DNA from 4 places in the Vibrio astriarenae genome. Region 4 is predicted to be linked to each of the others. Evidence: predicted binding sites of a transcription regulator. Region 4 holds the regulator's gene; each other region holds the start of a gene.
The links. The regulator PurR, encoded in region 4, represses purine synthesis genes. The targets are predictions, from matches to a motif close to TNANGNAAACGTTTNCNTNA.
Positions count from the first base shown of each region.

Region 1 (7,690 bases), on a different replicon from region 4:
GCTTCATTGATTTCATCGAGTGGCATGGTGTGAGTGATGAACTCCTGCAGACCAAATTCTCCTGCCATATAGCGATTAACGATCTCTGGTAGCTCACTGCGGCCTTTTACACCGCCAAATGCACTACCACGCCATACACGACCAGTCACAAGTTGGAAAGGTCGCGTGGAGATCTCTTGACCAGCACCCGCAACACCGATAATCACCGACTCGCCCCAGCCTTTGTGGCAGCACTCAAGCGCTTGACGCATCACATTAACGTTACCGATGCACTCAAATGAGTAGTCTACGCCACCATCGGTCATTTCAATGATCACATCTTGGATCGGCTTATCAAATTTCTGAGGGTTGATGACATCCGTTGCGCCCAGTTGCTGTGCTAACTCGAACTTATTCTCATTAATATCAACGCCGATAATACGGCTCGCACCCGCCATACGTGCGCCAATGATCGCTGACAGTCCGATACCACCAAGACCAAAGATAGCCACGGTATCGCCTTTCTCAACTTTGGCGGTATTGAGCACAGCACCCATGCCCGTGGTGACCCCGCAGCCTAACAAGCAGACTTCTTCAAGCGGCGCTTCTTTATTGACTTTGGCGAGTGAAATTTCAGGTAGCACGGTGTACTCAGAGAATGTTGAGCAACCCATGTAGTGATAGATTGGTTGTCCATCTTTATAGAAACGGGTCGTCCCATCGGGCATTAAACCTTTACCCTGAGTTTCACGCACCGCCTGGCAGAGATTGGTTTTTCCTGATTTACAGAACTTACACTCTCCGCATTCTGCTGTGTAAAGTGGGATGACGTGGTCGCCGACTTCAACACTGGTGACACCCTCGCCAACCATCTCCACAATGCCACCACCCTCGTGGCCTAAAATGCTTGGGAAAATACCCTCAGGATCATCACCAGACAGAGTAAATGCATCGGTGTGACAAACACCCGTTGCGACAATACGAACTAAGACTTCACCCGCTCTTGGTAACATCACATCAACTTCTTCCATTTTCAGAGGTTGGTTTGGTCCCCAAGCGACAGCAGCACGAGATTTGATAAATTGGTCAGTCATGATAGTTACCTTATGTTCCTGTATAAGATTCGCCAGTTAAGGATAGTTCAAGCTGGCAGGTTTGTTTCGTTGTGCTCAGTATAGTCTTTGATTAATATGTGATAATCCCATTAGATTGAAATACACTATTACTAATTTGTAATAATAAAAGAGTGACAATTTTGAGCCAATGGGAAGGGATCACTGAATACGTGGCGGTTGTGGAAGAGCACAGCTTTACTAACGCTGCGCTAAGACTGAATACATCGGTTGCCAACGTCAGTCGTCGTATTAACGCGCTTGAAGAGAGGTTGGGGATCAAGCTACTAGTACGAACCACCAGGAAGGTATCCGTCACTGAAGCTGGTGCTATCTATTATCAACACTGTAAGCCACTTGTAGAGGGGCTATCCAATGCTGAGCTTGCGGTTAATCAACTGCAAGTGAGTCCGAAAGGTCGAATCAAGATGACGGCCCCAGTGACTTATGGCGAGCAGGTGATAGCGCCGTTGATGCATGAGTTTTTAATGACTTACCCTCATGTGGATCTCGATCTCGTTTTATCGAACCAGAAGCAAGACCTCGTCGAGGAGGGGTTTGACCTTGCCATTCGCTTGGGACGCTTGGATGATTCAAGCATGATGGCTCGAAAGCTCCGCGACAGGCATATGTTTGTGTGTGCCAGCCCAGACTATATTCAACAATATGGCGAACCGTACTCTTTGTCTGAGTTGAAACACCATAACTGCTTGCAAGGCTCGACCCAATATTGGCGATTTGACGATCGAGGAAATGAGCGTCTAATACAAATTAAAGGGCGAATGCAGTGTAATAGTGGCTATGCTTTGCTCAACGCGGCTCTAAAAGGATTAGGCATTGTTCAACTTCCTGATTATTATGTGCAGCCTTATTTAGCCTCGGGTGAGTTAGTCGAGGCGCTGACTGATTATCGAGGCAACAAAGAAGGGATTTGGGCGCTTTATCCCCAAAATCGTATGCTCACTTCAAAAGTGCGTACTTTGATAGACTATTTAGCGGCAAAAGTGAGTCGAGATAACCATGAATATTGATCAAGTGACCCCAATTTTTGATGAACAAGACAAACTGTTCATGCAAAAGGCAATGGAGCTGGCAGCTCAAGCTGAAGCGCTCGGTGAAGTACCTGTAGGGGCCGTGTTGGTCAAGGATGGAGAGATTATTGCTCAAGGCTACAATCGTTCGATTATTGACAACGATGCAACCGCACATGCTGAAATTCAGACGCTGCGCCAAGCTGGAAAGTTGCTTGATAACTATCGTCTTCTTGATACCACACTATATGTCACTTTAGAGCCTTGTCCAATGTGCGCAGGGGCTTTGTTACACAGTCGTGTTAAGCGAGTAGTGTTTGGTGCCAGTGACTTAAAAGCCGGTGCTGCAGGTACGGTTCTTAACTTATTCAAAAGTGATGCGGCTTTTCACTATGCACAAGTTGAAGGCGGGCTCATGGTGGACGAGTGTCGTGAGCAACTGCAAGCGTTTTTTAAGCGACGCCGTAAAGAGATCAAGGCACAAAAAGAAGCAAAACGTCTTCAAGAGCAGAATAAACAAGGGTAAGAATAAAATAAGAGAGGGGAGGGTAGTTGCCCGAGCTTCTTTGTACCCGAGCAACGGCTTTGCTATCTAGCCCAACTCAACTTGATAAAAGTTGTACGTAAGTGTTATTACGTCGAATCAGTTTCTTTTTATTGTTCGCTAGGACACGCTTGCGGCGGTTAGCGGAAACTGTTTTGTTGAGGCGTTGAGATAGTCTTCTGCGTCTGAGCATACAAACCTCCATACTCAACTGCCATTGAATAATGGCAAACGACTATCTTAGGCAATTAGGGTAATAACTCAAGAAAAATCGTTGCCGATATTCGTATTTTTATTTCGTTGCTGCCTCAGAGTCATCAGCGCTTGATTGTTCTGCTGCTGAGCTATTTGGTTGCGCACCTGAAATGCTTCCTTCTGCGCCTGATATCGTACTTAGTGCTGCTGAAGTCACCGGCTCAATCACAGTGAACTCTTTGCTCTCGTCGCTTTCCAGTTCCGGGTGTTGTTCAACATGCCCGATAATGCTCTGGTAATAACGACGGATATTCTCAACATACTTCTGTGCTTCATCACCGCGTGCGTAGCCATAGCGTGTTTGGCTATAGTATTTCTTCTGACGCAGTAGCGGCAGGCGCTCTTTGACATCCGCCCACGCATCAGGGTTTCCACCTTGCGCTCTGGTAAGTCGGCGCGCATCCATCATATGACCGTACCCAACATTATAAGAGGCTAGAGCAAACCAGATCTTTTCGTGCTCAGTCACACTGTCAGGAATGCGCGCAACCATGCGACGCAAATATTCGGCGCCACCACGGATGGACTGTTCCGGGTCAAGTCGGTCAGAAACTCCGACACTTTTTGCTGTGGGCAGTGTTAGCATCATCATGCCACGAACGCCCGTTGGCGATTTTGCGTGTGGCTTCCAGTGAGACTCTTGGTACGCAAGCGCTGCGACCAAGCGCCAATCAAACTCGCCAGAGTACTTCTGAAATAGTGGTGCCCATTTGGGTAGAGTATTGTCCAGCGCTCGAATAAAGGCGCGAGTGTCCACATAGTCAAAACTACCAATGTGGCCGATATACTTCTCTTCAAGTTTGTCTAGGTAACCGCTTTGCTTGCGTTTACCAAAAAATTCAATCGTTAGTGCGTAGAGACTTTCATCGTCTGAACGTCTCAATAACCATGAAACGGGTTGGTCTTCAGTAAGCTCAAAAGCAATCGCTAGTTCAGGATAGATACGTTGTGAGAGGGACAGTTCTACCGAATCCGCGACAGTAAATTGAATCTCACCGGTGGAGACCGCTTTAAGTAGTTGATTTACATCAGAATCAAGGTCAATCCAGAACTGGAAGCTTGGGTTAAGCTGCTTGATGCTGCTCAGACTGCGATTAAACTCGGCGTTATCGGCGATAGTGAGAGTGCTCTCTACATCACTCTCAGCCACCAGTTGCGGCAAGCGATCCACCAGTTGCCCAAGGTTACGTGGACGCCAGGTGCCTGTTTTGTAAACCACCTGTTGGCTGACATAGTAGTAAGCGGGGCCCGCGCGGTAAGGGGTGTTTTTTGCGCTTGCCTGAGTCAATCCTCCCGCAATAATGTCGATTTCGCCATTTTGTAATGCTGGGTAGAGGTTAGAGATGCGGTAAGCAGGTCGCATTTCGAGGCGAACGCCAAGCTCATCGGCGAATTCTCGAGCGAGTTCGTAGTCAAGCCCGGCAGGGCCATCAGGGCCAATGTAGTAAGAGAGTTGGTTGTTTAGTGTGCCGACGCGCAAGACGCCACGATCTTTAATCTCTTGAAGTTCGCTTTCCGGCGTAGAGTCGTACTGACAGCCACCAAGCAGCGCCAAACAGGATAGGGCAAGAACAAGAAAAGCTCGAGATTTTATCAACATGCAACCAACATCAGGATCGTTATTATTTGTTTAGGGTCTCTTTATATCAGCTCTTGAACCATGAGCAAAGTGTTACCCTTTTGAGCGAATTATTGGGTCTATCAAATTTAAACAGAGTGAAATGAAAAAAAATGACGCAAACGGTTGCGTTTGGTGTTACATCACAAAACCAATTGCTATATAATGCGCACGCAAAAGGGAGATGAAATTGACATAGGTTCGACACTTTGACTTTAAGTGTTTGAATTTAGGCTAATTTTATCTTAATACATTGCATAAGAGACCTAAGCACATGAGAATTTTGCGTGGTTCCCCAGCTCTTTCTGAGTTTCGTGTAAACAAACTATTGGAACTTTGTCGTGAACAAGGCCTACCTGTAACAGGTATCTACGCCGAGTTCATGCACTTTGCAGACCTGACAGCAGACCTAGATGATCAAGAAGTTGAGAAACTAGAGAAGTTGCTGACTTACGGTCCGACAATTGAAGAGCATGCACCAGAAGGTCTTCTGCTTCTAGTGACTCCTCGTCCGGGTACGATCTCACCTTGGTCATCAAAATCAACAGATATCGCAAACAACTGTGGTCTAGAAAAAGTGAAACGTCTAGAGCGCGGCACGGCATATTACGTTGAGTCATCTGCAGACCTTTCTGAAGAGCAAGTTCAAGCTGTTAAAGCATTGATCCATGACCGCATGATGGAAGCGGTTTTCACTGAAATGGAACAAGCTGCCGCGCTATTCACTGTGGCTGAACCAGCACCTGTGGCTCACGTTGATATTCTTGCTGGCGGTCGCGCAGCACTAGAAGAAGCGAACGTAACTTTAGGTTTAGCACTGGCTGAAGATGAAATTGACTACCTAGTAGAAAACTTCACTAAGCTAGGTCGTAACCCGAACGACATCGAACTAATGATGTTTGCTCAAGCAAACTCAGAGCACTGTCGTCACAAAATCTTTAACGCAGACTGGACGATCGACGGCGTTGATCAAGAGAAGTCTCTGTTCAAGATGATCAAGAACACATTTGAAACGACACCTGATCACGTTCTATCTGCATACAAAGATAACGCAGCAGTAATGACGGGTTCAAAAGTAGGTCGCTTCTTCCCTGATCCTGAGACTCGTCAATACAACTACCACAACGAAGATGCGCACATCCTAATGAAGGTTGAGACGCACAACCACCCAACGGCAATCTCGCCGTGGCCTGGTGCTTCAACTGGTTCGGGCGGTGAAATCCGTGATGAAGGCGCAACAGGTATCGGTGGCAAGCCGAAGGCAGGTCTTGTTGGTTTCACCACTTCTAACCTACGTATTCCTGGTTTTGAGCAACCATGGGAAACAGATTTTGGTAAGCCAGGTCGCATCGTAAACGCACTTGATATCATGCTAGAGGGTCCTCTAGGTGGTGCGGCATTCAACAACGAATTTGGTCGTCCAAACCTATTAGGTTACTTCCGTACGTACGAAGAGAAAGTGACTTCTCACGCGGGTGAAGAGATTCGTGGTTACCACAAGCCAATCATGATTGCTGGTGGTATGGGTAACATTCGTGATGAGCACGTTCAGAAGAAAGAGATCCCAGTGGGTGCGAAGCTTATCGTACTTGGTGGTCCTGCAATGAACATCGGCCTTGGCGGTGGTGCAGCGTCTTCAATGGCGTCAGGTCAGTCTGCTGAAGATCTTGATTTTGCTTCTGTACAGCGTGAAAACCCAGAGATGGAGCGTCGTTGTCAGGAAGTGATCGACCGTTGTTGGCAGCTTGGTGAGAGCAACCCAATCGCGTTTATCCACGATGTGGGCGCAGGCGGTATCTCAAATGCACTACCAGAGCTGTGTGATGATGGCGAACGTGGTGGTTTATTCCAGCTACGCGACGTACCGAATGACGAACTAAGCATGAGCCCACTTGAGATCTGGTGTAACGAATCTCAAGAGCGTTACGTAATGGCAGTAGCACCAGAGAATATGGAAGTATTCGATGCAATCTGTAAGCGTGAACGTGCGCCTTACGCGGTTGTGGGTGTCGCTACTGAAGAGCGTCATCTAACACTAGAAGATTCTCACTTCGACAACACGCCAATCGATATGCCAATGGATATCTTACTTGGTAAAACGCCGAAGATGCACCGTGATGCGAAAACGCTAAAAGTCGATAGCCCAGCGATTGCTCGTGATGGTATCGAAATCAACGAAGCGGTTGATCGTGTTCTACGTCTTCCAACAGTGGCAGAGAAAACATTCCTGATCACTATCGGTGACCGCACGGTAACGGGCCTTGTGGCGCGTGACCAAATGGTCGGTCCATGGCAGGTGCCTGTAGCAAACTGTGCGGTAACCGCAGCAAGCTACGACTCTTACCACGGTGAAGCGATGTCTATGGGTGAGCGCACTCCAGTGGCACTTCTCGACTTTGGTGCTTCAGCACGCCTTGCGGTAGGTGAGTCTCTAACGAACATTGCAGCAACTGATATCGGTGACATCAAGCGCATCAAACTGTCAGCTAACTGGATGTCTCCAGCGGGTCACCCAGGTGAAGACGCAGGTCTTTACGAGGCGGTGAAAGCGGTAGGTGAAGAGCTATGTCCAGCGCTAGGTCTTACTATCCCGGTAGGTAAAGACTCAATGTCGATGAAGACTAAGTGGGAAGATAATGGTGAGAGCAAAGAGGTGACATCACCACTTTCATTGGTTATCACAGCATTTGGTCGTGTTGAAGATGTTCGTAAGACAGTAACGCCTCAGCTGCGCACTGACAAAGGTGAGACTTCACTGGTTCTTGTTGACCTTGGTAACGGTAAGAACCGTCTAGGCGCGACAGCACTAGCTCAGGTTTACAAGCAACTCGGTGATAAGCCAGCGGACGTTGATAACGCAGAGCAGCTAAAAGGCTTCTTTGACGCGATGCAAACACTGGTTCGTGATGACAAGCTTGTGGCTTACCACGATAAAGGTGACGGCGGTCTATTTGTGACACTAGCAGAGATGGCATTTGCTGGTCACTGTGGTGTTAAAGCTGATATCGCGAACCTAAGCGATGACGTCCTAGCAACGCTATTCAACGAAGAACTAGGCGCGGTTGTTCAGGTTAAGAACGACGATCTAGAAGCGGTGAAGGCAGTACTCGCCGAGAACGGCCTAGCAGCATGTTCACATGTTATTGGTTCA
Region 1 is NZ_CP047475.1:738,901-746,590, forward strand. Features, by position in the region: gene GT360_RS03605 (S-(hydroxymethyl)glutathione dehydrogenase/class III alcohol dehydrogenase) at 1-1,073, opposite strand, end outside; gene GT360_RS03610 (LysR family transcriptional regulator) at 1,235-2,122, shown strand; gene tadA (tRNA adenosine(34) deaminase TadA) at 2,112-2,648, shown strand; gene mltF (membrane-bound lytic murein transglycosylase MltF) at 2,959-4,521, opposite strand; gene purL (phosphoribosylformylglycinamidine synthase) at 4,814-7,690, shown strand, end outside.
Region 1: purL (phosphoribosylformylglycinamidine synthase) is a predicted target of PurR. The motif match lies at 4,654-4,673, and genes of this name have one in related genera.

Region 2 (7,690 bases), on a different replicon from region 4:
TAAGGTTCACCACTTCTGCTCGCGCTTCCAATGCAGAAAGTTGCGCAGCATCAAAAGCCTCTGCTGGTAGTGCAATGCCCCCTGCAATATTAACGCTACCCTCGCCAACTTCTAGAGATCTTGGTGTTGGCAGCAAGGTGGTTGAGACATCTTGAGCAACCAGATCTGCATTTTTTTCAAATCGAGTGACCGCGGTAGCCATGATGTTGTTGTCATCTGGTGTGCGCTTTAGGTTATCCCCCTCTAAACCGGTCACAAACGACGCAACATCTTCAGTGTTAAGAGAAGCAATCATCGTAGGCTCTGCGTTTGGTGCCGTAACGAAAGCACCCGGCATAAGGTCCGTTTCAAACAACTGCCAGTACTCACCAATCAAAGGAAGCGTGACCGTTTCCCCAGCAGAAAAGCCATCAAACTTATCGGTTGGTTCAAGTTTATGCAGGTCACCCGTGACACGAGTGATGTTGAACTGCTCATTGTCTACATCTAGGATCAAGCGAATACTGTGGAAATAGATAGCCCAATCTTTGGAATCCACGGCTTCACCTTGATTAATCAAGGTCATGTTGACTTGGTTACAAGAAGCCCACTCAGCCCCTAACTCTTGACACGCAAGCCCTTCATTCGCGCCGTGATTGGTCAACACGTCATATTGGATATCTAAGTTGTTGGCTAGCGCATCAACGGTGCTTTGTTGTGGATTCGCTGTTGTAGAGCAACCGGACAACACTGAAACGATTGCAGCAGTAATAAGAGACTGTTTAAACATCTTACCGACCTATAATTTATTGAATCTGTCTCTAATCTACTTGCACTTTTTTCTCCGGGTAAATTAAGAAACCAAATGATTGACCATCTTCACAAACCACCGATGTAAATTTATATAAGTTATTTTAAAACAAGAACTTGGAGTAAACGTTAATTTCGGCAATCATATTTTGACGTAATTGATGGGATCCAAATCACGCAAACAACCTTTGAACGCTGACATTTTCAACAGTAAACCAATCACCTTTTGCGAGTCATACGAAATCGACCGAAAGAACCTTGAAAGCGATCACAAGAAAAACCGTCAATACTTATCTGGGTGAAGCGATTTTGACAATTTTGCTGTGACGAATTTTCCCATCTCGTCTTTGAAAGAATTACACTATGTGCATACAACGCTCATTAAGGTTTACTTTTATGTCTTACTCAAAGCTTCTCAGCTTGCTTCTTCTACTTGTCTCTTGCATTTCACAAGCTGAGCCTCTCTCTTGGGTTGCAGAAAAAGAGGGTGTGTCCTATACCCTTGTAGGTTCGGTTCACGTCGGTGATGATTCAATGTATCCAATGCCGAGCTACCTCACTGAAAAGCTATCCATCGCCGATGCTTTGATTGTTGAGGCTAACACGCTGCAGCATGAACGCATTGCGTATCCAGCAACACAGACCACCATTCAAGATTCGCTTAATGAAGAGCAGCTCGAGCGATTGGGGCGTATCGCTCGCCTAAGTGGAATGCAATTGCCAGACGTCGTGAATTTTCCACCTTGGATGGGGGCAATGAGTCTGCAAATGAATCAATTACAAAGACTGGGCTACACGCCAGAGAAAGGCGTTGATGTTCACTTTCTCCAGCAAGCAACACAGCAGCAAACGACCATCTACGGTTTTGAATCACTCCAGTTTCAAATCGACTTAATCGCCACTCAACCTGATCATGGCTTAGAAATGCTCACCACCTTCATGGACGAGTTTAACCAAACACCAAACATCACTCGCTGTCTAATTGACACATGGAGCGCGGGCGATGAGTCTAATCTCATCCAATTTGCTGAGTTTTCAGAAATGTCGCCAGAGCTAGAAAAAGCCTTCATCGATAATCGCAACCAAGCATGGGCAAACATACTTGACCAAAAAACGCCGCTAGAGGGGCAAACTTCAGTAATCGAAGATGGGGATTATTTTGTGGTTGTCGGTAGCCTGCACCTCGTTGGAAAAGGAAATGTGCGCGAGTTACTTAAAGAGCGCGGGTTTAAAATCACGCAGATTTCGCAGAGTGCGAAGGTTGGATGTGAGTTTTGATTCAGTGCGTTGAAGATTGAGTTCAGCGCAGTTTTACTTGTTTGGTATTCTAACTCTTCTTTTCTAGATATCTGAAACGCAAAAAGCTCACTATAAAAGTGAGCTTTTCTAAAAATGATCGGTGAAGAGGGATTCGATCGGACTGGCGCTCCAGCCCCCGACTCATTCGCACTTTATCTGTTCTTAAACGCAAAAAGCCCGCTGTAAAAGCGAGCTTTTCTAAACGTGGTCGGTGAAGAGGGATTCGAACCCCCGACCCTCTGGTCCCAAACCAGATGCGCTACCAAGCTGCGCTATTCACCGAATGGACGCGTATAATACCGCGAAAAATTATCTCCGCAACCCCTAGTGGGGATTATTTTACAATTTTTCTTCAACTTTCGTTCAAGTGATTATAAAACAGACAAAACGTGATTCGAGCCGCATTGCAACAACCGAAAAAAACACAAAAAGTTAACACTTGATCTAGATCATGACCACATAGACTCATACCCGATAACTTAACCTCGTCTTCGCTACTTAGAGGAAGAAACAGATGAACTTCTGGCTTGACTTGCTGTTTGACAACGCGATTGGACTCTCTTCAATGTGAGTTATCCTCGCTGCACTCGGCCTGATGATCTTTTACGGCGGTTTCTTCATCTATAAGGTTTTGAACGACGAATCTCCTCACTAAGTCGCTTAGCGCATGTTCTTATGAACGCTGCTTAGCACCGGATTAGATCTTGTATCTAATCCGGTTTTTATTATCTTTCTCCCTCGCATCACGTATAATTTTCTCATCTACAACCAATCCGGATTATCAGCCATGAGTCACGATGATGATCTAGCCCTCTTCCAACAGATGATGGGCGATGTAAAACCTCTGCACAATGATACTGCTGAACTGAAAAAGAGCTTAGAAGTGACCGAGTCACAACTGGCGAAGCGTGAAGCGGCAGTCTGGCTCACAGAAAAAGACCCTGAATACCTCTCGATTGATCATGCCCCCATGCTCAAACCAGACGATATGATCGAGTTTAAGCGAGATGGCGTGCAAGAAGGTGTGTATAAAAAGCTTCGTTTAGGTAAGTATCCCGTCCAAGCGCGTTTGGATCTTCACCGTAGAACACTCAAAGAGAGTCGTGACGAAGTCGTGAAGTTTCTCAAACAGTGCATTCGCATGGACATTCGCACTGTGGTTATCGTACACGGCAAAGGCGAGCGCTCAAATCCACCCGCTCTCACCAAGAGTTTTGTCGCCCACTGGCTGACACAAATCAAAGATGTGCAGTGCGTTCATAGCGCCCAACGTTTTCATGGTGGCACCGGCGCGGTTTATGTTTTGTTGCGTAAAAGTTCAGATAAAAAAATCGAGAACCGAGAGCGCCATCAAAAACGGTTAGGATAAGCCTGATACTAGTGCTAGAATCGCTGCCTATTTTTATACCCGTCAGGTATACGCAGCTAAATGAACTGCGCTTCATTTAACTTAACATCAACCGCCGTTGGGAAACGTTAGGAGACGTAACATGTCACAAGATAACGCTAAGCGTTTAAACAAATACATCAGTGAAACGGGCTTTTGCTCGCGACGTGAAGCTGACAAGCTCATTGAACAAGGTCGCGTGACCATCAATGGCAATAAGCCGGAAATGGGCACAAAAGTCATGCCAAGTGATGATGTCTGTATCGATGGTAAGCCTGTTAGCAGCAAGCAGCGCCCTATCTATATCGCCCTGAACAAGCCTACCGGTATTACCTGTACAACCGAGCGCGATATTCCAGGCAACATCGTCGATTTTGTTGGTTTAAACCAGCGTATTTTCCCAATTGGTCGCCTTGATAAGCCCTCTGATGGCTTGATCTTTCTCACCAACGATGGTGACATCGTAAACAAGATCCTTCGTGCAGGTAATAACCATGAGAAAGAGTACGTGGTGCGTGTCGATAAACCGATCACTCAAGCGTTTATCGATAACATGTCTAAAGGCGTGCCTATTCTTGATACCGTTACCCTGCCTTGTAAAGTCACCAAAGAGACCAAGTTCTCGTTCCGTATCGTGCTAACTCAGGGGTTGAACCGTCAAATTCGTCGTATGTGTGAAGCGCTTGGCTACGAGGTCTTTAAACTCCGTCGCGTGCGCATTATGAACATTAGCCTGGACGGTATCCCTAATGGTCAGTGGCGCTATATGACGGACCAAGAAGTCGCGCAAATTCTTGCGATGTGTGAAGCATCATCTAGCACAGAAGAAGCATCGAAAGTGGATGGTAGTGGTCGACGTATTCGCAAAGCGACTGATGCTAAACTTTTTGATAGCCGCGAGGAGAATCAAGAGTCGACAGCACGCCGTAACCAAAAGCAGCGCACCTTTAAAGGGCGTAACGCTGAAGAGTTCCGTCATGCACCCAACTCTAAAAAAGGCCGTGGCAAGCAAATTGACTCACGCAGAATCAACGACTCGCGCCGTTCAGATGACAACCGAAATGAGCGTAAAGAATCACCAAGCAAAGGGAAAACGTACTACAAGCCAAAAAGTTCCGAGGCTTCTACGAGCAATCATAAGCCACGTAAACCGGGCACGTTAAGCCTAAAAAGATAAACTTAAGTTCAGATAACAAAAGGGGGAAGCAGATGCTTCCCCCTTCTTATATGTTTCAAATTTCGGCTTACTTTGTACCGAAGATCTTATCACCTGCGTCACCAAGACCAGGGACAATGTAACCTTTGTCGTTTAGCTTCTCATCAATAGCAGCTGTATATAGCTCTACATCTGGGTGTGCTTTCTCTAGCGCATCAATCCCCTCTGGAGCAGCAACTAAAACCAAGACTTTAATATGCTGGCAGCCTTTCTCTTTCAATAGGTCGATCGTTGCGATCATTGAGCCGCCCGTCGCAAGCATTGGGTCAACAACCAGTGCGATGCGCTCATCGATGTTAGAAGCAAGCTTGTTGAAGTATGGTACAGGCTCTAGTGTCTCTTCATCGCGGTAGATACCCACCACACTGATACGAGCACTTGGCATATGCTCGAGAACACCATCCATCATACCAAGGCCGGCACGTAGAATTGGCACTACCGTCACTTTCTTACCCTTGATCTGATCCACTTCTACTGGGCCATTCCAGCCATCAATGGTCACTTTTTCAGTTTCAAAGTCTGCCGTTGCTTCATACGTTAGTAGGCTACCTACTTCTGTTGCCAACTCACGAAAACGCTTTGTGCTGATATCACCCTCGCGCATCAATCCAATTTTGTGCTTAACAAGTGGGTGTTTCACTTCAACAACTTTCATTTTCTTCTCCGACTTAGTTCAGTAAACGAGAAGATTATACTCCTATTCACAATAAATGTGCAGGGCAAAGCTCGCACTGAACTTTCTAACTCCCCAGCAAAGATAGAGTCAGATCAAGCATTTTGCACTTTAGTGAACACCCTATACCCTCAATCAATCACTCTTGAAAGAGGCGACATCAGCAGATATCTAGCCCTACTCACCTTCATCATTTTCTCACCTTTTCTTTACTTGCGGTAAACATTCCTTTCAACGCTTTAGAATCGAGACAAAATGTGAGGATAAATGACACAGAAAAAACTTTGCGCAAACGTTTGCTCTTTAGGTTTAAGCACTGTTAGAATAGCGCCGTTTTCACATCCAACTAACTACCGAGGATTTCTCCGTGAGTGGTAATAACACATCTCTTAGCTACAAAGACGCTGGTGTAGACATCGATGCGGGTAACGCATTAGTTGATCGTATTAAAGGTGCAGTAAAACGCACTCGTCGCCCTGAAGTAATGGGCGGTATTGGCGGCTTTGGTGCTCTTTGTGAGCTTCCGACTAAATACAAAGAGCCTGTTTTGGTTTCTGGTACAGATGGCGTAGGTACAAAACTTCGTCTAGCTCTAGACCTAAACAAGCACGACACGATTGGTATCGACTTGGTAGCAATGTGTGTAAACGACCTGATCGTACAAGGTGCAGAGCCACTATTCTTCCTAGATTACTACGCGACGGGCAAACTGGATGTTGATACCGCTGCAGACGTAGTATCTGGTATCGCTGATGGCTGTATCCAAGCAGGCTGTGCTCTTATCGGTGGTGAAACCGCTGAAATGCCAGGCATGTATGAAGGCGATGACTACGATGTTGCTGGCTTCTGTGTTGGCGTGGTAGAAAAAGCTGATGTTATCGATGGTACTAAAGTAGCCGCTGGCGACGCACTGATCGCTGTAGGCTCAAGCGGTCCTCACTCAAACGGCTACTCTCTAGTACGTAAGATTCTAGAAGTTTCTGGCGCTGACAAAGGCGAGATGCTAGAAGGCCGCACTATCGGCGAACACCTTCTAGAGCCAACTAAGATTTACATCAAATCAGCACTTAAGATGATTGAGAAGCATAATATTCACGCGATCTCGCACATCACAGGTGGTGGTTTCTGGGAGAACATCCCTCGCGTGCTTCCTGAAGGCACAAAAGCGGTGGTTGATGGTAATAGCTGGGAATGGCCAGTTATCTTCAAATGGCTACAAGAAAAAGGCAACGTTGACACTCACGAAATGTACCGCACATTCAACTGTGGTGTTGGCCTTGTGATTGCTCTACCTAAAGACCAGGCTGAAGCGGCTGTTGAGCTACTAAAAGCGGAAGGCGAAAACGCTTGGGTTATTGGTGAGATCGCAACTGCTCAAGAAGGCGAAGAGCAGGTAGAGATTAACTAGGCATGAAAAGTATTGTTGTTTTAGTTTCAGGGAATGGTTCTAACTTACAGGCAATTATTGATGCTTGTGAAACCAACATTGATAATGGCAAAGTTACTGCAGTATTTTCAAACAAAGCAACAGCTTATGCCCTAGAACGAGCGGAAAAAGCAGGTGCGGCGGCAAACTTTCTCGACCCGGACGCTTTTGACACTCGTGATGCATTTGATAAAGAACTGATGCGTCAAATGGATGAGTACCAACCTGACTTAATTATTCTGGCTGGTTACATGCGCATTTTGAGTGGCGAGTTCGTTCGTCACTATCTAGGCCGCATGATCAATATTCATCCATCTCTATTACCTAAATATCCTGGCTTGAATACCTACCAACGGGCTATTCACGCCGGTGACGAAGAGCACGGTACTAGCGTTCACTTTGTGACTGAACAATTGGATGGTGGGCCAGTGATCTTACAGGCAAAAGTGCCCATCTTCGAAGAAGATAACGTTGAGTCGTTGACTGAGCGCGTTCAAACTCAAGAGCACAAAATCTACCCAATGGTAGCGAAGTGGTTTGTTGAAGAGCGTTTAGAGATGCGTCAAGGTAAAGCCTTCTTAGATGGTAAACAGTTGGGTATTCACGGTCACGCTCCAGAATAACCAAACTCTGTTGCCTCATCGAAAACAAAAAAGGTAGTGATCGCTCACTACCTTTTTTAATGCTTATAACGTTTGAGCACTCGCTACTTAGAGTTACTCCAGTGGCTCTGTTGGCGCTTGATTACCTGGCTTTGGTGCAGCAAAAGGCACATCTTGTAATTGATGTGCATTACCATCAATTAACTCTCCAAAGTGCAAAATACCATACTCACCTGGCTTCATGCGATGCCACTGCTCATTGTCCGTCAAAGGTTGGGTTGCAATCACCGAAACTACA
Region 2 is NZ_CP047475.1:2,274,423-2,282,112, forward strand. Features, by position in the region: gene GT360_RS10695 (beta-N-acetylhexosaminidase) at 1-769, opposite strand, end outside; gene GT360_RS10700 (TraB/GumN family protein) at 1,186-2,067, shown strand; tRNA gene GT360_RS10705 (tRNA-Pro) at 2,294-2,370, opposite strand; partial or broken gene GT360_RS10710 (DUF3149 domain-containing protein) at 2,603-2,743, shown strand; gene smrA (DNA endonuclease SmrA) at 2,876-3,457, shown strand; gene rluF (23S rRNA pseudouridine(2604) synthase RluF) at 3,579-4,652, shown strand; gene upp (uracil phosphoribosyltransferase) at 4,720-5,346, opposite strand; gene purM (phosphoribosylformylglycinamidine cyclo-ligase) at 5,732-6,772, shown strand; gene purN (phosphoribosylglycinamide formyltransferase) at 6,775-7,413, shown strand; gene GT360_RS10740 (class II glutamine amidotransferase) at 7,507-7,690, opposite strand, start outside.
Region 2: purM (phosphoribosylformylglycinamidine cyclo-ligase) is a predicted target of PurR. The motif match lies at 5,649-5,668, and genes of this name have one in related genera.

Region 3 (7,690 bases), on a different replicon from region 4:
ATCGTCGCCTTGGTGAGCCTTTACCTCACCAACTAGCTAATCCCACCTGGGCTAATCTTGACGCGAGAGGCCCGAAGGTCCCCCTCTTTGGCCCGAAGGCATTATGCGGTATTAGCTATCGTTTCCAATAGTTATCCCCCACATCAAGGCATATTCCCAGGCATTACTCACCCGTCCGCCGCTCGCCGCCCATGATTTCCACCGAAGCTTCTATCATGTCGCTGCCGCTCGACTTGCATGTGTTAGGCCTGCCGCCAGCGTTCAATCTGAGCCATGATCAAACTCTTCAATTTAAGATTTTGATGTTCCGAAGAACTGACTCAATGAATACTGACTTCAAAACTACTAATGTAATTTTAAAGCTATTATCGTTCCAACAGAACGATAATGAATTGACTGTGCCGATACTAATGTATCGATTGGTCACTCAGTTCATTGAAATCTAAGTTGAAGCCTAAGCTTCATTTTGGATTATCATCAACGAGTGCCCACACAGATTGATAGGTTTATATTGTTAAAGAGCGTTGCTTTCAGGCTTTCCCTCAAAGCGGACGTGCATTTTAGCGATTTAAGTTTTCGTGTCAACCACTTTTTTAAATCTTTTTTCAAGCGATTCGCTTGAAACGTTTTGCACTTACTGACTTCGTTTGATTCCTTTCGGCCTCTCCCGTGTCAGCGAGGTGGCATTATAGAGATTGCCGATCAGTTGGCAAGCCCTTTTTTGGGTTTTTTTATATTTTCTTGCCGTTAGCTGTTTTTTTGCTCAAAACAGGCTATTTTTACTATTCTTCTCTATTATTTCCCCCTATTTATTAGCAAAAGAGTAGTTTTATGGCGTCTTTACGTAGTTACAAAGGATTAAGCCCAAAAGTTGGCGAACGCGTCTATATAGACGAAACATCCGTTTTAGTTGGCGATATTGTGTTAGGAGATGATGCGAGTATCTGGCCATTTGTGGCCGCTCGTGGCGATGTAAACCATATCCACATTGGAAACCGCACAAACATCCAAGATGGCTCAGTGTTGCACGTGACTCATAAGAATCAAGATAACCCGAACGGTTACCCGCTTATCATTGGCAACGATGTAACTGTGGGTCACAAGGTGATGCTCCACGGCTGTGAGATAAAAGATCGAGTTTTAGTTGGTATGGGGGCAATTCTCTTGGATGGCGCCATTATCGAATCCGACGTAATGATCGGTGCTGGAGCCTTGGTGCCTCCAGGAAAGGTTCTAGAATCTGGCTTTCTGTACGTTGGTAGCCCTGTAAAGCAAGCTCGAAGGCTGACTGAAAAAGAATCGGCTTTTTTGCAACGTTCTGCTGATAACTATGTGCAGAACAAAAATGACTATTTAGAGCATGTCATTAATCTATAGGCGTGTGGTGACGACTGACATCACCACACATTTATTACGTCTATATATAGAAGAGAGCGAACAACCACTATAATGCGACTCTCCCCTGTGGGTCGAAGTTCTCTTCCTCTATCTCTTCCTCTACTAACTCTTCAATGTCGAACCGAAACTGACAAAAAAGTGCTAATGCTTGCTTCTCTGTTTCGCAAGTCTGTTGAGAAAGCATCTCTAATCTAGCTTTAGAGATTGCACATTCAATCAGTGCCCCCCCCTGCTGTGCGGGAAACAAAACACATTGCTTCTCTTCATCCCACGTTTGAATGTCAGGAAATAGGATTGATTGATTCACTATAAGCCCTCTAAGTTCTTTCTTAATTCTCTGAGTACTTGCTTGGTTCCTGGCATTAACCCGCGCCATACCATAAAGCTTTCCGCAGCCTGACCTACCAACATGCCAAGCCCATCCAGCGTTTTGCTCGCACCATGCTCTTTTGCCCACTGGTTGAAGCTGGTAACGTGCGACTTATATGCCATGTCATACGCTGTCGTACTGGAGGTGAAAATAGTACTAGGAACACCTGGTAGGTCACCACTCATACTCGACGCTGTTGAGTTGATCACCACATCAAAGCCACCCTCCAATTCGTTAGCGGGTATTGCGATGATCTTACCGTACTCAGTGAATATCTGAGCAAGCTCTTGAGCCTTTGCAAAAGTACGGTTGGTTATGATGAGTTCCGACGGTTTTTGGTCCAGTAAAGGTTTTAATACCCCACGGCATGCACCACCAGCCCCAATCACCAAAATACGAGCGCCTTCCAATACCACTTGTGCATTAAGTAGGTCTTGAACTAACCCAGCACCATCTGTGTTGTCACCGATCACTTGGCCATCATCGAGACGTTTAAGCGTGTTTACCGCGCCTGCAAGCGTAGCTCTTTCCGTGAGTGTACTCGCGTATTGAAACGCATCCAGCTTAAAAGGCATGGTTACGTTGCATCCTTTCCCTCCCTCAGCAAAGAAGGCGTCGACAGCTTGCTGAAAACCATCGACCTCAGGTTCAGCCATCGTGTACTCCATTGACTGATTGGTTTGACGCGCGAACAGAGTATGGATAAATGGTGACTTGCTCTGCTTTATTGGGTTACCGAACACAAGGTAGCGATCTACTAACGGTGTCATCTCTAGTCCTTAATTTATTGTGCTAGCCACTCTTGGGCTTTCAAATATTGGGTTGTTAAGCGCTCTTCCGCTGATCCAGGCTGTGGCTGATACGCGTACTCCCAACGAGCAAGCGGAGGCATCGACATCAAAATAGATTCAGTTCGCCCCCCACTTTGCAGGCCAAACAGCGTCCCCCTATCATAAACGAGATTAAACTCTACATATCGACCACGACGATAAAGCTGGAATTCTCGTTGCTGCTCTGAATAAGGAACCGATTTACGGCGCTCAACAATAGGTAAGTAGGCTTGGCAGTATCCATTTCCGACGGCTTGCATATAAGCAAAGCTTTTATCAAAACCCCATTGATTTAAGTCATCAAAGAACAAGCCCCCCACACCACGAGTCTCTTCTCTATGTGGTAAATAGAAGTACTCATCACACCATCGCTTGTGATCGGCATACACCTTGTCGCCAAAAGGATCACACAAAGACTTAGCGGTCTGATGCCAATGGGTGCAATCATCATCAAAAGGGTAAAAAGGAGTAAGGTCAAAACCACCGCCAAACCACCAGATTGGAGCTTCTCCCTCTTTCTCTGCAATAAAGAAGCGCACATTTGCGTGGGAAGTAGGAACAAATGGATTATGCGGATGCATCACTAAAGACACCCCCATGGCCTCAAACTTACGTCCAGCAAGCTCAGGGCGATGCGCTGTCGCTGAGGCAGGCATCTCACCACCGGTGACATGTGAGAAATTGACGCCACCTTGCTCAAACACAGCCCCGCTTTTCATCACACGGCTGCGTCCCCCACCGCCTAAGCGATGGTCTTGCTCTCGTGTCCATGCATCTTCAACAAACTGCCCAGCACCATCCGCTTGCTCAAGCTGGCGACATATCTCGTCTTGCAATGACAACAAGAACTTCTTTACCGCTTCTTTATCTACCACCAATCTTTCCTTACTTGGGTTGATCTCTTTTACTTTACTGTTGAACCTTATCCTTGACGGAAAACCTGCCCGGTCTTGACGTCGCGAATCTCACTTGGGTTATCTCGACCTCCAGTTTCACCTTTTACCAAAGTCACACCGGTATCTCCCAACTGTTCTTTAACTTGATCATAGGTCTTACAAGCAGGCTGCCCTGTCAAATTGGCACTCGTCGAGGTGATCGGTTTGCCAAATGCGAGACAAAGCTCTTGCACCAACGGATGATCAGTAACACGCACAGCAACAGAGTCAAATTGTCCAGATACCCAGTCTGTTACTTTATTACTTGCAGGCACAACCCAGGTAACTGGTCCAGGCCAACTCGCTTTCATCGCATCTAGCTGCTGATCGGTAAGCTGTGACAGTTCGATATAGTCCTGCAATTGCGAAAACTCAGCCGCAATCAGTATTAAGCCCTTCTCTACTGGGCGCTGCTTTACATTAAGTAGTTTTTGAATCGCTTCTGCATTATCTGGATCACAACCAACACCAAACACTCCCTCGGTTGGATAAGCGATGACCTCTCCCTGCTGCAAGGCTTCGATCGCCAATGTTAAATTATCCACGTCGTGACTCCCTTTTTCGATATTGCACACTAGAATAGAGACTTTGCAATGACTGACAAAAGAGTGCAAATACTATTCTTGCCAAACGCCCCACGCAAACGTTTGCTTGAGGCGTAAATACTCGTATAATGCGCTCAAATTCTACTTTACCACCTCACTTTGTGATTATTTAGGAGCAAGAGATGAAAGTCGGCATCATCATGGGTTCAAAATCAGACTGGCCAACAATGAAATTAGCAGCAGAGATGCTGGATCAGTTTGGCGTACCTTACGAAACCAAAGTGGTTTCAGCTCACCGTACTCCTCAACTACTGGCTGACTACGCGAACAGTGCTAAGGAGCGTGGTATCAAAGTTATCATCGCTGGTGCTGGCGGTGCGGCGCACCTTCCAGGTATGGCAGCAGCATTTACTAGCGTTCCTGTGCTAGGTGTTCCTGTTCAGTCTCGTGCTCTTAAAGGCATGGACTCTCTACTGTCTATCGTGCAAATGCCAAAAGGTATCGCTGTTGGTACTTTGGCGATTGGTGAAGCAGGCGCGGCAAATGCCGGCATTCTTGCGGCTCAAATCATCGGTACGCATGACGAAGAAGTGATGGCAAAAGTGGAAGCATTCCGCACTGAGCAGACTGAAACTGTTCTGGCAAACCCAAACCCTGCTGAGGATTAATCAATGCAAGTGCTTGTACTCGGAGCTGGCCAACTTGCACGCATGATGTCGCTTGCAGGTGCGCCACTCAATATCAATATCAGTGCATTCGATGTCGGTAGTGAAAACATCGTTCACCCTCTAACTCAAGCTGTACTAGGCCATGGCTTAGAAAATGCGATTGAGCAAGCGGATGTGATCACTGCAGAGTTTGAGCATATTCCACATCATATTCTTGATGTCTGCGAACAGAGTGGCAAGTTCCTACCGACCACCGATGCAATTAAAGCAGGCGGTGATCGCCGCATAGAGAAAGCACTGTTAGATAACGCCGGCGTAAAAAATGCCAAATACGCGGTCATTAGCAGTCGCGAAGACTTCACCAAAGCGATTGAACACGTTGGCATGCCAATGGTACTGAAAAGTGCGCTTGGTGGTTACGATGGTAAAGGTCAATGGCGTTTGAAATCTGCAGACCAAGTAGAAGCAATCTGGGCAGAGATGGAAGCGTGCATTGCTGCGACCAGCACTCAAGCAATCGTCGCTGAAGAGTTTGTTCCCTTCAACCGTGAAGTCTCTCTTGTTGGCGCTCGCGGCAAAGATGGACAAGTGGAGGTCTACCCACTGGCTGAAAACGTCCACACCGATGGTGTTCTCTCTCTGTCGACAGCAATCGAAGATGCCGGACTACAAGAGCAGGCAAAAGCGATGTTCACTGCCGTTGCGAATAGTCTAGATTACGTTGGTGTTCTGGCACTCGAGTTTTTTGATGTCGATGGACAACTGCTGGTGAATGAGATCGCACCACGTGTACACAACTCAGGTCACTGGACTCAACAAGGTGCTGTAACTTGCCAATTTGAAAATCATCTTCGCGCAGTGTGCGGCCTGCCACTTGGCAGCACCAAACTGATTCGCAAAACGTCGATGATTAACATCCTTGGTGAAGACTCCCTACCAACCTCTCTATTTGCAATGGAAGGCTGTCATATTCACTGGTACGGCAAAGACAAGCGCCCTGGCCGCAAAATGGGTCATATTAATGTTTGTGCCGACAGCAATGAAGAGCTCGTGACTAAGTTAGTCGCACTGGCGAGAGAGCTGGATAAAGAGGCTTACCCTGCAGTGCATGCGTTTGCCGCTCAGCACTAATAGCAGTATCGAGAAAACACAAAAAGGAGCCAATGGCTCCTTTTTTTAGCAACTAAATCTGCACTTATTGCTGATGCTGACACTTTTTATCAGCGCACAACAGAACGTTGCCAGCTGCACGTTTCTTTTCCACCAGCAAACTAAAACCACACTTTTCACAACGACCTGCCACCGGCGTAAAATTCACAGCAAAGCGACATTTCGGGTAGGCATCACAAGCATGAAAAGATTTACCATGGCGGGTCTTACGCTCAACTAAATGCCCTTTGTGGCATTCAGGGCAAGCAATCTGCTCTGGCTCTTGCTCATCCTGCGGCGCTGTGAGGGATTCTATATGGTGGCAGTTAGGAAAATCACTACAACCAATAAACATCCCGTAACGGCCTTGACGCAGCACCAACTCATGTTCGCATTTAGGGCATGCCACCCCTAAATGTTTCACTATATGCCCATCATTTTGGTGTAGCGGGCGAATATAGTCACATTGAGGATACTGATTGCAGCCCAAGAACGCACCGTGCTTACCATTACGCAGCTCAAGCTCACCTGAGCGACCGCTCTCTTGGCATTTGGGGCACGCCTCATGCTCTAGTGCATGTTCGTGGGCGGAGAATAATTGGCTGTCGATTTTACTGCTCATAACAAATGACTAGTGGAGAATACCCTGCTCTTTTGAATACAAAAGCTCTTCCATTAGCGTATAAGCGTTCTCATTCCCTGGAACATTAAACAGAACCATCAAGACAATCCACTTCAAGTCTTCCAGTTCAAACTCATTGGTTTCTAGACCCATAACGCGATCGATCACCATCTCGCGTATGTCTGGTTTCATGACACCAACTTGCTCTAGAAACAGTAAAAAGCCTCGACACTCTAGGTTCAAGCGATCGGCTTCTTTATTGGTATAAATGCGAGTCGAACGTATATCACCTGAGGCAATAGCCGCGTGTTCATCCGTTTGTTGCAGCAAGGCGAGTTCTTCTAACCATTGCAGCGCTTTATAGATGTCTTTATCTTGAAAACCCGCTCTGAGTAGCTCATCTTCCAGTTCGTCCTGGTCGACTTGCAACTCTGCATCACTATGGACATAGGTTTCGAACAAGTACATCAAAATGTCCATCATCATCGTTTGCCTCCCCCTAAACGAACGTAACCACCGGGGACGGAAGTCACCACACCAAGCAGCTCGAGCTCAAGAAGTTGATTCATTAATTCTTGTATTGGTATATGGGTCCGACTCACCAAAATATCAATAGGCGTCGGTTCTAATCCTACGTTAGCGAACAGTTCAGGAAATGGCAATTCTTGTTGTGTATCTGCGGGCAAGTTTTCATGTGGATCAAGCAACGATGGCGCCACCGCTTGCTGAGTCCAACGCACTAGAGTGTCAATTTCACACAAAATGTCATCCACCGTTTGCACCAAGCAGGCACCGTTTTTTATCAGTTGGTTGTTACCCCTATAGGTAGGAAGATGAATAGAGCCAGGTATGGCGAAGACATCTCTACCTTGCTCTGCCGCATATCGAGCAGTGATCAAAGAGCCACTTTTTTCCGCCGCTTCAACCACTAATACTCCGGTAGATAGGCCACTAATAATACGGTTGCGACGAGGAAAGTTCTCTCTTTTTGGAGGCGTGTCGGGGGGAAATTCTGAGACGAGTGCACCCGTTGAGACAATTTGCTCTGCGAGCGCACGATGTTTCGCTGGATAGAGGCAATCCAACCCAGACCCAAGAGCGGCAACAGTGCAGCCTCCAGCATCAAGCGCGCCTTGATGGGCATAGCCGTCGATACCTAATGCTAAACCACTG
Region 3 is NZ_CP047475.1:78,616-86,305, reverse strand. Features, by position in the region: rRNA gene GT360_RS00460 (16S ribosomal RNA) at 1-293, opposite strand, end outside; gene GT360_RS00455 (gamma carbonic anhydrase family protein) at 832-1,377, shown strand; gene GT360_RS00450 (DUF1488 family protein) at 1,445-1,705, opposite strand; gene aroE (shikimate dehydrogenase) at 1,705-2,538, opposite strand; gene hemF (oxygen-dependent coproporphyrinogen oxidase) at 2,553-3,473, opposite strand; gene tsaC (L-threonylcarbamoyladenylate synthase type 1 TsaC) at 3,521-4,078, opposite strand; gene purE (5-(carboxyamino)imidazole ribonucleotide mutase) at 4,261-4,746, shown strand; gene GT360_RS00425 (5-(carboxyamino)imidazole ribonucleotide synthase) at 4,750-5,877, shown strand; gene GT360_RS00420 (DNA topoisomerase family protein) at 5,942-6,517, opposite strand; gene GT360_RS00415 (DUF494 family protein) at 6,527-7,003, opposite strand; gene dprA (DNA-processing protein DprA) at 7,000-7,690, opposite strand, start outside.
Region 3: purE (5-(carboxyamino)imidazole ribonucleotide mutase) is a predicted target of PurR. The motif match lies at 4,169-4,188, and genes of this name have one in related genera.

Region 4 (7,690 bases):
AGCTGGGTAGAAGAAGAATACTGCCCATTTACCTAGAACGTCCTGCTCTGTAATTTCTACGAAGTCGCCGTTTTTGAATGCTGTCGCGTTGAATGGTTTGATTGTAGTGTTGATCATGACTTTGTCTCTCTTTATTTGATTGTTTGACACTTCGCTGTGTCGTTGAGGTAATAATGCCTCTGAGAGAGAAATTTTAGAAATTGTCTGTTTCTATCAAATCAATAGAAGTTTCCTATCGTTCACAATAGGCGATACCTATCAGCCATCATCGACAGAACCTATTAGGTCTGGTTCACAAAAAAGGGCCTCTTTCGAGACCCTATCTGAATGCACTTACAAAGCACTAACGCATCAATCGCCGGCAAACATATAGCCTTCACCATGAACCGTGACAAAGATTTGCGGGTTCTTCGGGTCAAACTCCATCTTCGCACGCATGCGTCGAATCAATACATCAATAGTGCGATCGTTTGGCGCATCAACACGGTGACTAATCATGCTCAGTATGCGGTCACGACTTAACACCTGACGCGGATGTGAAGAGAGTGCAACTAACAATTCGTATTCTGCTTTCGTTAGTTTTACCGGTTCACCGTCACGACTTAGGGCACGACGCTGGATGTCGAAGGTCCATTCGCCAAAGCGAACAAGGTTTGTATCCTCTTCAACCTCCTCTTCTTGGGGCTGAAGTTGTCCTGTTAGAGAGATACGCCAAAGCAGGTTCTTTACTCGAACCAAAAGTTCGCGTAGCTCAAAGGGTTTAGTGACATAATCGTCTGCGCCCATTTCAAGGCCAACAATCTTATCAATGCTATCGGTACGTCCTGTTACCAAAATAATTCCGATGTTTGATTGACCACGAAGTTCTCGCGTCAACATCAAGCCATCTTCTCCTGGCAAGTTAATGTCTAGCATGACCAAATCAACATCATTGCTTTGCAGACACTCTCGCATTTCAGACCCAGAACTCGCTTCACTTACTGTGTAGCCTTCATTTTGAAAATAGCCAACCAGTTTGCTGCGGGTTACTAGATCATCTTCAACAACTAGAACGTGATAGCTCATGTTATTCTCTTTACTCGGAAATTACTCAGTCCCATTCATAATTAGACATATTTACATTCTATTCAACCTGAAGATGCACTTTATTCGAGTTTTCTTGATGAATCACAATTACTCAGTTTTAAAGATTTTACGCCCTGACACTCACAAATACGCAAGCAAGTGCACAACAATCACTCGTTCAAATATATCCGCTTGGATCCTAGACATAATTTCCCACAAACCATCACTTTCATTCACACAAGCCAATAACACTATTCATATTTTCCCTTTATACTCCACCTATCAACTAGATAGCGCTCTCAATACAGCCTTTCTATACTTATGACTTATCCATTTATGATTTGGAGCTTCTCGTGATTGAAGAGATCAAAGCGTTTAATGAAAAACGTGCAGAGATTTATTGGTGGCTGTCGAGCCTATTTGCAAGCGAACTTGATGAGCAAGGTCTAGAGCAATATCAAAGCCCGGAGATCCGCGCATTTATCTCCGGCCTTGGAGAAAATGTTCAATTAGCTAAACCGGTTGAAAAGCTCGTTGATGCACTGAATAGACTACAAGTACGTGAAGATGCCCAACTTGAGCTTTCTGCGGACTTCTGTGAGCTGTTTCTAAAGTCAGACAAAGAAGGCGCTCTTCCCTACGCGTCAATCTACCTTGATAAATCAGGTACTCTTAACGGCAAACCCGCTGAAGAGATGAATGAAGTCCTTGCCAAGCACAATATTCAAGTCACAAAAGGCATGAATGAACCGGCAGACCATATCGCGATTGAGCTCGATTTTCTGGGCAACTTGATCATTCGCTCTAACGAGCTAGAGCAAGAAGCATATATCAATCAAGCACTTGTCGAGCAAGCTAACTTTATTAAACAGCATATTCTCAGCTGGACTCCCCAATTCCATGCACTTTGTCAGAAAAAAGATGACTTTGGCTTCTATTCTGCGGTTAGTGGCCTGTTAGTGGCATTTCTTGAGCTAGACTGTTTATATTTACTGGATGAGCAGTCTTAGATCAAAACGATTAGGATTGCGTCGCAAACGATAGCAGTCTAAAATACTCGGATGTTTTTAAACCGCTTTCAACAAAGCGGTTTTTTATTTGGTTTTTTCCTACAAAAGACTACCGCAACACGGCTCATACTAGGTTTTAGTCACCGCTTGAGCAACGTGCGGTACATAAAAATACGAATCAAGGACCACAACTATGGCCACGATAAAAGATGTTGCGCGTCTTGCCGGTGTCTCAACAACGACTGTCTCGCACGTTATCAACAAAACGCGCTTTGTTGCTGAAACAACTCAAGAAAAAGTAATGAAGGCAGTAAAAGAGCTAAACTATGCACCCAGTGCGGTTGCCCGCAGCCTTAAATGCAACACCACACGCACGATTGGTATGCTCGTTACCCAATCTACCAACCTTTTCTTCTCAGAAGTCATCGATGGTGTTGAGAGCTACTGTTACCGTCAAGGTTACACGCTAATTTTGTGTAACACTGGTGGTATATACGAAAAGCAGCGTGATTACATCCGTATGCTTGCAGAAAAGCGTGTTGACGGCATTTTGGTGATGTGTTCAGACTTAACCGAAGAGCTAAGTGAAATGCTGGACGGCCACCCAGATATTCCTAAAGTAATCATGGACTGGGGCCCAGAGACTTCACAAGCAGATAAGATTATCGACAACTCAGAAGAAGGTGGCTACCTAGCGACGAAATATCTGATCGAAAAAGGTCACGATAAGATTGCCTGTCTAAGTGGTCACTTCGAAAAAGCGGCGTGTAAAGAGCGTATTAACGGCTTCCGCCGCGCGATGAATGAAGCAAAACTTGATGTCGTCGAAGACTGGATCTTGGAAGGTAACTTCGAGTGTGATACTGCTGTATTAGCCGCAGACAAAATTGTTGCCATGGATGAGAAGCCTACCGCTGTCTTCTGTTTCAACGATACTATGGCACTCGGGCTTATGAGCCGCCTGCAAGAAAATGGCATCCGAATTCCAGAAGACATGTCAATCATCGGCTATGACAATATCGAACTTGCCGAATACTTTTCACCACCACTAACGACGGTTCACCAACCGAAACGCCGTGTGGGTAAAAATGCCTTTGAGATCTTACTAGAGCGCATCAAAGACAAAGAGCATGAAAAGCGTGTGTTCGAAATGCATCCAGAAATTGTTGAACGTTTAACCGTACGCGACCTCAACAAGTAAGATACTGATTTCATAAGAAAACTATTAACCCTGGCACTATGCATACGCATGCAAAATGTTAGGGTTATTTTTTTGAATCAACATCACATTATCACCTTTCAAGATGTGATACCTATTCCGCTTTTCTTTATGCTCTTTTGAGAGCCACGCACAGGGCAAACCATTTGAAAAGATGGGACGCAAAGCTTCCGGCCTTAATCAGAATTTTATTCATAACTATGATATTATTCAGGAAAGGTAGCGGGGTTGCCGATGGTAAAATACACGAGCATAACCTTTCCATGACAAAGGGCATGCTGTTTTTTGCTATTCTCTCGGGCCTGAATTTGGTGGCGTGAAATTTCTACACCGAGAATACAAAGCATGGATAAACCAATTTTAAAAGACTCGATGCGCTTATTCGAGCAACTTGGCACTGTCAAGTCACGATCAATGTTTGGTGGCTTTGGCATATTCGTCAATGACACAATGTTTGCATTGGTCGTGAAGAACAAGCTACACGTTCGTAAGTGTGCTGACCTAGAAACTGCGATCTCTCAACACGAACTCGAGCCTTATGTTTATGAGAAGCGGGGCTTTCCTGTCGTCACTAAATACTTCCAGCTACCTGATTCGTGGGTCAATGAGCCTGCGCGCCTTCTATCGGTAGCAACTACCGCTCTCAAAGCGGCTGTTGCTGATAAAGTGAAGCAAGAAACAACGAAGCCTCAACGTTTAAAAGATCTCCCTAACCTTCGTCTTGCAACAGAGAGAATGCTAAAAAAAGCTGGAATCGAGACTGTGACTCAACTAGAAGAAGCGGGAGCGGTGAGAGCTTATCAAGCGATACAAGAGTCGCACACAACACCGGTTAGCCTTGAGCTACTCTATTCACTGGAAGGGGCGATTCGCGGCACACACTGGACTGTGATCCCCCAACCTCAACGTGAAGATCTCGCTAGCCAGATTAATTAAGCTCCACAAACCTTCAAACACCAAAGTCAGCACTATTTGCTGGCTTTGTTCGTTTTGATTGAAAGAAAAATACCTCCTATCCTGTCTGTATACTCACCTGAATCATTAGCTTAAATTGGCGACAGGAGTCTGCACGATGAGCAAGTTTTTAAATCCAAAAGTAATTATTGGTATCGTTTTGGTTACCACCATCATCATTTTAGCCACTCAGTTTGGGCAGTACTTAACGTTAGAAAACGCCAAAGTCCAGCAAGCGGCGCTAAGAGATTACATTGATCAAAACTTCATCACCGCTGCAACAATCTACTTCTTTGCCTATGTAGGCATCACGGCATTCTCAGTACCGGGGGCAGCCGTCGTTACTCTTCTTGGCGCCGCTCTATTCGGTTTCTGGACCAGTTTAGTCTTAGTCTCTTTCGCTAGTACCATTGGTGCTACTCTGGCCTTTTTAAGTAGTCGATTCCTCTTCAGAGATTGGGTACAGGGTAAGTTTGGCGATAAGCTCAGTGTCATTAATCAGGGCGTCGAAAAAGATGGTGCGTTGTACCTAATATCACTACGTTTAATTCCAGTTTTTCCTTTCTTCTTGATTAACTTACTCATGGGATTGACACCCATTTCAATTGGTCGTTTCTACCTATTTAGCCAATTGGGTATGCTACCGGGAACAGCGGTCTACCTCAATGCGGGTACCCAACTTGCGCAAATAGACTCACTATCAGGTATCGTCTCCCCTTCTGTGCTTGTCTCATTTGCTTTACTGGGTCTATTCCCTGTCATTATGAAATGGGTGATGAACTTACTTGAGCGAAAACGCAATATCCCTGCCAGTAAATAAAGGAAGATAGATGAAAATCTATTTTGCTAAACATCCCACGGAAGCCCATATTGTTGCTCAAATGCTCCAGCAACAAGGTTTTCAATGTGAGGTGCGTGGAGATACGTTGTTTAGTTTACAGGGAGAATTGCCCTTCAATGAGGAGACGTTTCCTCACGTGTGGCTATTTGATAACGCGCTAGCCCCTCAAGCACAGGCTCACATTAAAGAATACCTACAGCAAAAAGCGAGTTTAAAAGAGTGGCAGTGTCATGAGTGTCACGAACTCAATGAGGGGCAGTTCGGAGCGTGTTGGCAGTGTGGAGCTGCCGCTCCACATCAAGGCTAGGCTAAAGAGTGGCGCTGAATAAAGCCGATAGAGTGTGTATTAAACTCATCTGGCTTTTCTACGTTGCAAACATGTCCACAGTCTTCAATTTCAAGTAGCTCGCTCTTATCATGGCGGGCCACCATCTCTTTTACTGGTTTGATAAACATGTAGTCGCGATCACCCATCAAATAAAGCGTTGGGATCGGCAGTTCTCTATCGCGGAAGTAGTGCATTAAAGGATTCACATCAGCAGCCAGTTTAAACCACCGTTTGAACTCTTTTTGGCAAAGCTTGTTCGCCTCGCGAATGAAAAGGTGTCGTGATTCTCTCTGGTTACGCTGTGGCATCACGATATAAGCGAAAAGGCTGTACAACCACATATAAGGCACGAAGTTTTTCGACCAGTCCCCAACCTTTACTAACACCTGTGAACGCGCGTTTAAACGCGTTACCGCTCCACCTAGCACCATGCTCCTTACGCGTTGGGTTTCTAACTCTGCCAGCGTGCGAACAATAATGGTTCCTAAAGACATCCCAACAAAATGTGCAGAGGAGATCTTTAAGTGATCGAGCACTTTCACCACATCTTTGGTGACCTCTTTAAAGGTATAGGTATGGCTGATAATGTCTTTTATGAATTGATTCGACTTTCCATGTCCACGAAGGTCAACGAGCAGCAAATTAAAATGCTCTCGATACGACTTGATCTGCTTAAACCAAATCGAAGAGCTACCGCCTGCTCCATGTACAAAGACCACCCACTCTTTGCTGGTCGGGTGTAAAAAGGTCTTATGGAAAAGCAAACTATCTGACATAACTATTAATAAAGAGTTTCTAATGGTGACAGTTTAGCATACCTAATAAAACTAAACTGCATTGGGATTTGTAAGCAATGGTTGCCCTAAACTAAAAAAAGGGTCAAGCCCTATCAGCTCGACCCTCCCTTGTTTCATGACTCTAGGCAGCTAGCCGTCTTTCTTTGCCATTTCATACATTTTCACGTACTGAACAGCAGACTCTTTCCAGCTAAAATCTTTCTGCATCGCTCGTTGTTGAATCTCGACAAACCTGTCTGGTTCTTGAAGTAACAACAACAAAGCACGTTGCATCGCAACCAATAGCGCTTCAGGGGTTGGCTCTCTAAAGCTAAAGCCTGTCGCCTCTTCTGGTGCTATATCGTAGTCAATAACCGTATCTTTTAGGCCACCCACTTCACGTACAATTGGCAGCGTTCCGTAAGCCATGCTGTAGATTTGATTCAAACCACAAGCCTCAAACTCTGATGGCATAAGGAAGAAGTCTGAACCCGCCTCGATCAAATGGGCATAACGGTTACTGTAGGCTTCCAAGAAAGCAAACTTCTGCGGGTGACGACTTGCGATACCACGTAACCAAGAAGCAATTTCAGCCTCGCCGGTACCGATGATCACCACCTGAACATCATTCTTAAGAAACTTCTCGAGAATAGGCAGAAGGTATGAGAAGCCTTTTTGGTGAGTCAAACGACACACCATACCAAACATAGGTTTGTTCTCTTGAGGTAAGCCTACTTCTTGTTGCAGTGTCAGCTTAGCGTCTGCTTTACCCTTGTGCAGAGACGTTGCCTCTGATGTATACGGCGTTGGTAAGAACTCATCAGTAGAAGGCTCCCACTCTGAGTAATCACAACCGTTAACGATTCCGTGAAGGTCACAAGCTCGGTGAACAAAATCATCCACTAAGCCATGTGCGCCCAACGGTGTCAGCAACTCTGATGCATAGTTTGGGCTCACCGCATTAATCTTATCCGCGAATGCAATACCCGCACGGAGCATGCTTACTTGATCATGCCCGTAACGCAGGAACTCCATCCCAGACAAATTCAGTTCCGGAATATTCTGCACTTGATGGTAATGGAAAATACCTTTAAACACTGCGTTGTGAACAGTGAGTACACTCTTCATATTCGCAAAGTAAGGATCTTCACGGTAGCGAGTTTTCAGCAAAAACGGGACAAACCCGGTATGCCAATCGTTCGCATGAACCAAATCTGGCTTAATATCGAGCTTTTGCAAAACATCTAGGCTCGCGGCAGAGAAGAAGCTAAAACGCTCACCGTTATCGTCATACGCATGATTGTTTTCAGCATAGAGCTCTGGGCGAGCAAAGTACTGCGGACAATCAATAAGATAAACATCAACACCGTCTAACTCAGACTTACGGACCTTATATGCCGTGTGAGGCCAATGATTAAGCTCTGTTTCAAACAGAACTGGTGCGTCAGATACGTGAGGGATGCTTTGATAAGCAGGTAGCGCAATCGCTACCTGATG
Region 4 is NZ_CP047476.1:24,161-31,850, reverse strand. Features, by position in the region: gene ahpC (alkyl hydroperoxide reductase subunit C) at 1-117, opposite strand, end outside; gene torR (two-component system response regulator TorR) at 352-1,065, opposite strand; gene torD (molecular chaperone TorD) at 1,422-2,075, shown strand; gene purR (HTH-type transcriptional repressor PurR) at 2,269-3,276, shown strand; cyclic di-GMP riboswitch class I at 3,421-3,530, shown strand; gene GT360_RS14660 (TfoX/Sxy family DNA transformation protein) at 3,640-4,230, shown strand; gene GT360_RS14655 (TVP38/TMEM64 family protein) at 4,367-5,068, shown strand; gene GT360_RS14650 (putative signal transducing protein) at 5,079-5,396, shown strand; gene GT360_RS14645 (alpha/beta fold hydrolase) at 5,393-6,193, opposite strand; gene glgA (glycogen synthase GlgA) at 6,344-7,690, opposite strand, start outside.